DNA from 2 places in the Vibrio sp. Vf1514 genome. Region 1 is predicted to be linked to the other one. Evidence: riboswitches for the same ligand, from Rfam matches in the RefSeq annotation. Region 1 holds a riboswitch; the other holds the start of a gene.
The links. A riboswitch is a leader RNA that binds a small molecule or an ion and turns the genes downstream of it on or off. The one in region 1 is predicted to bind lysine.
Positions count from the first base shown of each region.

Region 1 (4,723 bases):
GTAACGTGATTCAGCGAGCCATCATTATGTGTGGCGACAAAAATATAGCCATTGCCGACCTCGGGTTGGATCTGGCGGATCGGCAAATGCTTCCCGCCTTTGACACCATCGATTCAGATTATTTGTTGCAGGTGATTGGCGAGCATAAACATAACATGAGTGCGGCAGCCCGTTATTTGGGTATTTCCCGTACCACTTTATATCGATTGCTCAAAAAGTACGATTTGCAGAAATAAAAAAAGCCCCGCCGAAGCGGAGCTTTGTCAATCAATCAAGGCGTTAAGCAGTTTCGCACTTTGACATCTTCGCTTTTGATAAGCTGATGAAAGCAAAACATACCGCAATAAAGGCTGCCGTAGCCGCTGCAAATGACAGCGCCAAAGAGTCCGTCATGCCTAGGACCACGAAACCTATCGCGGATACGCCCGCAACCGCCAAAGAGTATGGCAGCTGTGTCGATACGTGATCAATGTGGCAACAACGCGCACCAGTAGAAGACAGGATCGTTGTGTCTGAGATAGGTGAACAGTGGTCGCCAAATACAGAACCCGCCAGTACAGCACTCAGCATGGGTAACATCAGCGCGATATCGGTTGCACCGGCCATGTCACCGGCGATTGGCAGCATGATGCCGAAGGTGCCCCAAGAGGTACCGGTTGAGAACGCCATAATCCCTGACAGTGCAAAGAGGATGACAGGTAACCAGTGCGGGTTAATACTGCCCTGCACCAACGACGAAAGGTATGCGCCCGTTTTCATGTCACCAATCACGGCACCGATCGTCCACGCAAAGACCAGAATCAGAATCGCGCCAAACATGGATTTTGCGCCAACCCACAATGTTTTTGCAATTTCTGTCATCGCAATGCGTTGTTTCAGTACGGTATAAAGCGCCACCGCCAAGCCAACCAGACCACCGTAAATCAGGGATGTACCCACGTCGGTATTTTCAAATGCACCCAGCAGGTTAAACGCAATGCCGTCATCAGCCAGCGATTGACCACCGGTGTAGAGCATCGCGCCAATGGTTGCGACAATCAACAAGACGATCGGCAGGATCAAGTCCGACACTTTGCCGTGCTCGCTTTCGCGAATATCCAACTCTTCATTGAGATCGTGAGCCACTTCTGAATCGTTGTCGCCATCAAAGCCACGGCCTTGAGACGCGTTGATTTCATGTTGACGCATTGGACCAATGTCCATTTGGAACCACACAACCGCAAACACCATCAACAAAGCGAAAATAGCGTAGAAGTTCATCGGAACCAAACGCAGGTACGCGCCCAGTGGTGAGTAATCCGTAATACCGTGTGACACCAAAATGCCACCGATAATGGTCATAATGTAGGCACCCCAGCTAGACGCTGGCATCACCACGCACATTGGCGCAGCCGTTGAATCCAGAATGTAAGCCAGTTTCGCACGGGAGACATAGAAACGGTCCGTCACAGGACGGGCAATCGAACCCACGGCGAGACTGTTAAAGTAATCGTCAACAAAGATGAATACGCCAAGGAAAGCAGCCAGCAGCTTCGAGCCACGTTTGCTCTTCACGCGAACTTGCGCCCATTCAGCAAAAGCACGCGTACCGCCCGATAGCGTCAGCAGCGCGGTCATCATGCCCAAGAGCAACAGGAAGCCAACGATACTCATGTTCCACGTGTTCAGACCACCGTCTTCAATAAAGACATTCGACACTTTGGTGCCGACGTAGCTTAATGCGCCACCCACAGAGTAATCGGCAAGAAGTAATGCACCAAGTAAAATACCGACACCCAAGGATACCAATACTTTGCGGGTAATAATCGCTAGGCTAAGAGCCACCAACGGCGGCAAGATAGACAAAGGAGAGGAAGCAAAATCAATTAAATTCATGATCTTCAAAAACCAGTAATAAATGGCTAGAGATCTACTGCAGACAAACCACGCAACGCAGTACGCAATTTATGTTGAACTAAGCGAAAGGGAAGCGAACACTTCACCCAACCCTACAGTAGCGCTCCATAGTTTAACAAAATATAGACTATGGCAGTGTTGGCGCTATTCGCGAACAACCCCAGCCAGCCGCTTTGATGTGCAAACTGACTTCGGCGATATAGCCTTTCTTCATGGTTCATTGGCATCACCCCAACCATGAATACTATTCGATACCGCGCCTCTACATCGAAAGTAGGACAATACGCTACGGCTGACTGCAATCAGCTGATGCCCACGTCGTACTTCGCATTAGGTGCGAGCTATTGTACTTATCGAGATTGTCAATGCAACATATCCTGTTACTTTAATTCGCCGACACAAGGTCACACTGAAGAGGTAGGCATTGATACTCATTTCATATAACTATGCAATAAATATCACGAACACCATATATAAAGACACACCAAACATGCATCAATTTAACCAAACGACCAATAAAACCATAATTAACTTATGGATGAATTCGTCACACAATAATAACCAATGTCATTTAATTCGCTTATATTGAATATTTTCAATATTATTTCACTTTCAATGTTGCCAGAATAAATTACTGGGTTTAGTATTGAACTGTTAATTATTCTATTTTATAGGAAACGGTAATGTCGGAAGTTACGAAAACTCTGTTGAATATTCGCAGCCTACGTGCTTATGCTCGCGAATTGACTCTGGAGCAGCTAGAAGAAGCTCTGGATAAATTAACAATCGTTGTTCAAGAACGTAAAGAATCTGAAGAAGAAGAGCGCGCAGAACGCGAAGCGCAAGAAGCTAAATTAGCAGCGATCGCGGAACAAATTGCAAAAGACGGCATTGACGTTGATGCACTGATTACTGCCCTTGCTGGCGAAACAAAAACAAAAGTAAAAGGCAAACGCGCGCCTCGTCCTGCGAAATACAAATACATGGACAACGGTGTAGAGAAAACTTGGACTGGTCAAGGTCGTACACCTTCTGTTATCCAGAAAGCACTGGATGAAGGCAAATCTCTTGAAGAGTTCGCGCTATAACGCATGTTAAGCAAATGAAAGAAAGGCTCCGAAAGGAGCCTTTTTTATTAATCGCAGAAATAAATAACCGTGGATGTTGTAGCAAATCGATATACTCCCAATTGATGATCATCTCATTGTGTATACTGACTTACATGTTGCATTATTCTGACACATTTCTACATTTTCTATATGTAAATTTCTACATCAACAAATTTCAACGCATAGCATACGCTAATTATTACCAATCATTGGCCGATAAAAAAACGCCACCCTTTGGAGTGACGTTTTTAAATAACAACTGATTAGCGTTCCCAGTAGGCTTCTTCCAAGCTGTCTTCCCGCTCAGGCAAACCACGCGACAAACGTGGTGAATGTTGAACCAATACCTCATAACTCACGCGGTTTGAATATTTACAAACCTGAGAAAATGAAGAATAAGTTAGAAACTCGTGCTGGTGTTTACTGGAATTCGGTACGTTTTCTTTGTGGTATTTATTCGCTGCCATATCGTGCAACAGTGCCGACAAAGCCGCATCGCCCGCACCATTAGTATTTTTAATCTTCTCAGGGCCACCCATATAAGGCGCAATATGAGAATATACACGCACGGGGTTGATGCAGCTCGCTTTGCTCGCCGGACGGCTAAATTCAAAACGGTTGAATTCTGGAATCGAGCCCGGTAGCAGCGGCAGAGAGGTTTCACGTTTCACGGTATCTTCAGTATACCCGGCCATGAACAGCCCCACAGGACCTGCAGTACACAGCACCAAGTCCACCCAATCCAACGCTTTGTTCGAAGCCGCCAGTGGGTCGCGCTCGCCGGTTAACGCTTCCGCTTCATCTTCGTTCATTGCGACAACCGTGACATGGTCACGCAGGAATTCCTGCCAGAAGGTTGGATCGTCTTGAATCACGAACTTGGTGCCTAAAGTCAGCACCACAGGCACATCGTATTTCTTGGCAAATTCGATCGCGCGCATGGTGGCATCCGGCATTGGGTCGCCAGCTTTGCAGCGCACTAAATAAGCGGTGATCACCAAAGCCGAAGCACTTTGGAAAATCTTCTCAGGAATATTTTCCGGGCTTAGCTGGTTCATCTGACCTTCGCTAATCGCAAATGTCCGTTCGCCATCTTCAGTGATCAATGCAAAACAGCGGCCAATGGCGCCGTCCACACCTTGCAGATAATTCAGATCCATACGGCTGGAGGTATTACACAGATAACGGTAACCGTAGCTGCCGATTTTAATGTCCTGACTCATCACCCCTAATAAGGTCGAACGGTCATCTGCCAGAACCGAATAGTTGTGCAGCGTGTTTCCGATGGTGCCACCGGCATATTCATTGGTGATCAGTTTTTCAGACTTTAATTCGTTGTATAACGCTTCCGCGGCGTCATCATTAATGACCAGCGAATGTCCTTTACTCAAACCATAACGCTCAATCAAGTCGGTATCGACTTTCGCTTCAATATCCACCAAAGTTTGGTCGATACCAATAATATGAGTGCGCGACATCTTTTTGCTTTCTTGTGCTTGAATCACAAGAGGGTCACGCGCGTGTACAGGAAAATAGTGCTTTGATTTGCGTTGGCCAGGAAATTTCATAACGTCAATTTGGGCTTGGAATGAAAGGATGCGGGATTCTACCTTGCACCCTATACGGCGGCAACTCACACAATTATAGCAAACGATTGCAAAGCGGATATTTTTATCAGCGTGATAAATAAGAACGATTACATCATGCATCGTTATTAA
Region 1 is NZ_CP197267.1:1,891,627-1,896,349, forward strand. It holds gene ACS18Q_RS08710 (sigma-54 interaction domain-containing protein) at 1-236, shown strand, start outside; gene ACS18Q_RS08715 (Na+/H+ antiporter NhaC family protein) at 280-1,875, opposite strand; lysine riboswitch at 1,987-2,169, opposite strand; gene ACS18Q_RS08720 (H-NS family histone-like protein) at 2,580-2,984, shown strand; gene ACS18Q_RS08725 (inosine/guanosine kinase) at 3,269-4,573, opposite strand.

Region 2 (4,723 bases), 1.6 Mb from region 1:
GGATTACCTTTGTGATCCTCCTATTTTGGATCGACCAGCGCGTCGCAAAATATCGCTTTGCGCGCTTTAGCAAAATCAGCAAGTCCGCCCTGCGCATCACCAGTTTGTTGCTGCCGTTCTTGACGGCGGTGTATATGCTCAGCGCATTACACACCAACTACATTCTGATGAAGTTTGAAGGCTCGCATCCAAAGAATCCGGATCTGTTGAATCAGGTCACCAATCCCGTGGTATGGCAGGATCGCTATGATTGGGACGTCTACAGCACTTACCTCAATATCGGTTTGTACAATCAGCAGCCGCAATACATTCAGCCTTATATTGATTGGTCGTTGGCGATCATCAAACACAAACCTCGCCCTGCGTTTTACAGCAACCTGATTCTGGCCTACCAAGGCTTGGGCGATCACAGCCGCGCCGAACAGATCCGTGCCGAAGCAGAATTCCTGTTTCCTCGTCAAGACTTCACCACTGTGCACTACGAGCCGCCCTCTGCGGCGGTCTCGAGCGTACCGAATCTGGATGAAGATGACGAATAAAAAAGGTGGCCTCAGCCACCTTTTTTGCAGTAAAACTTTTTGCCATGCAACGTCGCCATTTATTGCGTCAGAGCATCTTCCAAAGCCTTAAGACATAGCGCAATATTTTCCGCTCGCGCGCCATAACCCATCACGCCAATGCGCCACGCTTTCCCCGCCAACGCCCCCAAACCTGCACCAATTTCTAAGTTGTATTCATTCAATAGATGATTGCGCACCGCGGCATCATCAACCCCGTCAGGAATGTAAACCGTATTCAACTGCGGCAAACGACTGGCTTCGTCCACCACAAACGTCAATCCGAGCTGTTCCAGCCCCGTTTTGAGTTTCTCGTGCATCTGCCGATGGCGTGCCCACGCGCTTTCCAGCCCTTCATTTTTCAGCATCAATAACGCTTCATGCAGCGCATATAAACTATTCACAGGAGCAGTATGGTGATAGCTGCGTTTACCCTGCCCGCTCCAATACCCCAGCACCAAACTCTGATCGAGGAACCAGCTTTGAATCGGCGTCTTGCGTGACTGTATTTTCTCAATCGCTTGAGCAGAGAACGTCAGCGGCGATAAACCCGGTGCACACGACAAACACTTCTGGCTACCCGAATACACTGCATCCAGTTGCCACTCATCCACCAGCAACGGCACTCCGCCGAGTGAAGTCACCGCATCGACAATCGTCAACATGCCATGCTGCTTTGCCAATGCGCCCAACGCTTGGGCATCACTGCACGCGCCGGTCGAGGTTTCCGCATGCACAAATGCCAGAATCTTCGCATCAGGATGTTGTGCGATCGCGTCAGCCACTTTGTCAACCGAGACGGGGGCGCCCCATGCATCATCCACAATCACCACATCGCCACCGCAACGCACCACGTTTTCACGCATGCGCTCACCAAACACACCGTTGCGGCACACGATCACTTTATCGCCCGGTTCAACCAAGTTGACGAAACACGCTTCCATGCCCGCACTGCCTGGCGCGGAGACTGCAATGGTAAAATCGTTCTGAGTTTGGAATGCATATTTCAACAACTGCTTGAGTTCATCCATCATGCCGACAAACAGCGGGTCCAAGTGGCCAACTGTTGGGCGGCTTAATGCCTGCAAAACCTGAGGGGAAATATCCGATGGCCCCGGGCCCATCAAAATGCGGTGTGGGGGAATGAAACTGCGGATGGTCATAAGTGCTCCTTGCTTTGGGGGTTGAGGAAAATCAAGGTTAATCCAATTCGTTCGCCACCACAATTCGACGGAGGTCTAGAGGTCGAACCACTGTCACATTCAGTGCATAATTATTTTCATTTGCTAAGACATTTACGATTGACATTAAGTACATAAACCCGTTCAATGTCTGAGCTATCTAGCAGAAGAGGAGCACTGCCCAGGCAGGTGTTTTGTGGAGCCTCAACTCCAAAACAGAACACTCAGGGGGAGCAGTGCCGAGATGGATCAGAATTGTGGTTCTGGTTTGTCGGTTGAATGGGCTGAATCCCTTCAACTGTCATCAGTACAACGCTGATGAAGAGCTTCTGAGGAAACCTGTCAAAGTACACCTCTCTTTTTTGCTCTAAGAACACTCTCTTCAAAACATTGGACGTTGGATTACCAACCATTTTATTTTCTGGGAAGTCTGGGAGAAATGCCGTGAGTGCATTCAATGTCGCCAAATTTGGCGGTACAAGTGTTGCAAATTTCGAAGCCATGAGCCGTTGCTCTGCCATCATTGAAAACAATCCACACACCAAATTAGTGGTCAGCAGTGCCTGCTCAGGTGTGACCAACCTATTGGTTGAACTGGCCAATGGCGTGCAAGAGTCAGAACAACGCGCCCTGATCCTCAAACAGTTGGCAGATATTCATCATGCCATCATTGACCAATTGGCGGATCCGACTCAGGTCGAAAAAGAGGTACACACGATTTTAGACAGCGTCGCGAGCGCGGCTGAAGCAGCCTCGTTTCAATCCAGCAAAAAACTAACCGATCATCTAGTGGCGTGTGGTGAGCTGATGTCGACGCATATTTTGGCGCAACTGATGCGCGAGCGAGGCATCAATGCGGTACGTTTTGATATTCGCGACGTGCTGCGCACCGATGATCATTACGGCCGTGCGGAACCTCAGCTCGACGAGATTAAGCGTCTGGCAAAAGCAACACTGGTGCCTTTGTGCCAGCAAAACGTGGTTATCACGCAAGGCTTTATTGGTTCAGATGAACAAGGCAACACCACCACACTAGGGCGTGGCGGCAGTGACTATTCCGCGGCGCTGATTGCCGAAGCTGTTGAAGCCAGCGGACTTGAGATCTGGACGGATGTCCCAGGCATCTACACCACCGATCCACGCATTGCCCCCAAAGCGGCCCCTATTCCAGAGATTAGCTTCAGCGAAGCGTCAGAGATGGCCAACTTTGGCGCCAAGATCCTGCACCCTTCGACGCTGGTTCCGGCGATTCGTCACGGTATCCCGGTGTTTGTCGGTTCGTCAAAAGAGCCAGAAAAAGGCGGCACTTGGATTCGCCAAGAAGTAGAAAACTCGCCACAATTTCGCGCCTTGGCCCTGCGCTGCAACCAAACCATGGTGACCCTGCGCAGCGCCAAAATGTTCCACGCTTACGGCTTCCTCGCCAAAGTGTTTGAGGTGCTGGCCAAGTACAAAATCTCCGTCGATCTGATCACCACCTCAGAGATCAGTGTTTCGCTCACATTAGACAAAACCGACACCGCTGGCGGCGCACCGGAGCTGCCGCAAGAGGCTCGTGCAGAACTGGAAGAATTGGCGACAGTCGAGGTGGAACACAACCTGTGTCTGGTGGCGTTGATCGGTAACCAGATGGAAACCAAAGGCTACGCCAAACAAGTATTCAGCACATTGGGTGACTTCAACCTGCGCATGATTTGCTACGGCGCCAGTGATCACAACCTGTGTTTCTTGGTCGATGCCCCCGTGTCGAAGAACGTGATTCAGAAACTGCATGAAGATCTGTTCGAGTAATAAGTCGCTTTCATGAGTCACACGCATAAAGAAAAGGTCACCCGAGGGTGACCTTTGTTGTTTCTGTGCTGTGCTATTTCAGTACTTAGCCGTTGATATTGGGCCCAAGCCATTTTTCAGCTTCGAGGTGATCCCACCCTTTGCGCTGAGCGTAGCTTTGCACCTGATCATCTTGAATCTGCGCAATGGCAAAGTAGCGTGAATCCGGATGCGAGAAATACCAGCCCGACACTGATGCACCCGGCCACATCGCATAACTGGTGGTCAGCGACATGCCAATCGTCTCTTCAACCTTAAGCATCTCCCACAGGGTGCCTTTCTCAGTATGCTCAGGACACGCGGGATAACCGGGCGCTGGACGAATCCCCTGATATTTTTCGCGAATCAGTTCGTCGTTCGACAGGTTTTCATCCGTCGCGTAGCCCCAAATCTCTTTGCGCACTTTTTCATGCAGGTATTCCGCAAATGCTTCAGCCAAACGATCCGCCACCGCTTGAATCATGATCGCATTGTAATCATCGCCCTGCGCTTTGTATTGATCCGCCAACTCACGTTCGCCAATCCCGCCCGTGACCGCAAATGCACCAATCCAATCCTTTTTACCACTCGATTTCGGCGCGATGTAATCCGACAAGCAGTAGTTTGCTCCTTTGGGCTTGTGGGTTTGCTGGCGTAGGTTATACAGCGTGTGCGCCACTTCCGTACGCGACTCATCGCGGTACACTTCAATGTCATCCCCGACACTCGCGGCTGGGAACAACGCGCACATACCGCTGGCTTTGAGTAACCCCTCTCGTTCAACCTTGTCCAGCAATTCGTTGGCATCTCTAAACAGACGCTGCGCCTCCTCGCCCACTTCTTCGTGTTGCAAGATCGCAGGGTATTTACCCATCAGCGACCAGGTCATGAAAAATGGCGTCCAGTCGATGTACTGACGCAATGTAGATAGCTCAAAGTGTTCAAACACATGGACGCCAGGTTTGGCTGGCACTGGCGGTGTGTAGCTATCCCAATCAATCGGCGCCTTATTTGCCCGAGCTTCCGCAAGTGTCACCGGACGCGTCTTCGGCGTTTTACGCGCATGTTGATCACGTGTGCGTTCGTAGTCCAAATCCAATTTTTCAATAAAGGCTGGACGCAACTCATTCGACAGCAATGAGGTACACACCCCCACCGCGCGTGAGGCATTGTTTA
Region 2 is NZ_CP197267.1:314,574-319,296, reverse strand. It holds gene ACS18Q_RS01510 (PglL family O-oligosaccharyltransferase) at 1-539, shown strand, start outside; gene ACS18Q_RS01505 (pyridoxal-phosphate-dependent aminotransferase family protein) at 599-1,720, opposite strand; lysine riboswitch at 1,898-2,075, shown strand; gene lysC (lysine-sensitive aspartokinase 3) at 2,183-3,529, shown strand; gene metH (methionine synthase) at 3,615-4,723, opposite strand, start outside.
Region 2: another riboswitch for lysine. It lies ahead of lysC (lysine-sensitive aspartokinase 3); the one in region 1 lies ahead of ACS18Q_RS08715 (Na+/H+ antiporter NhaC family protein).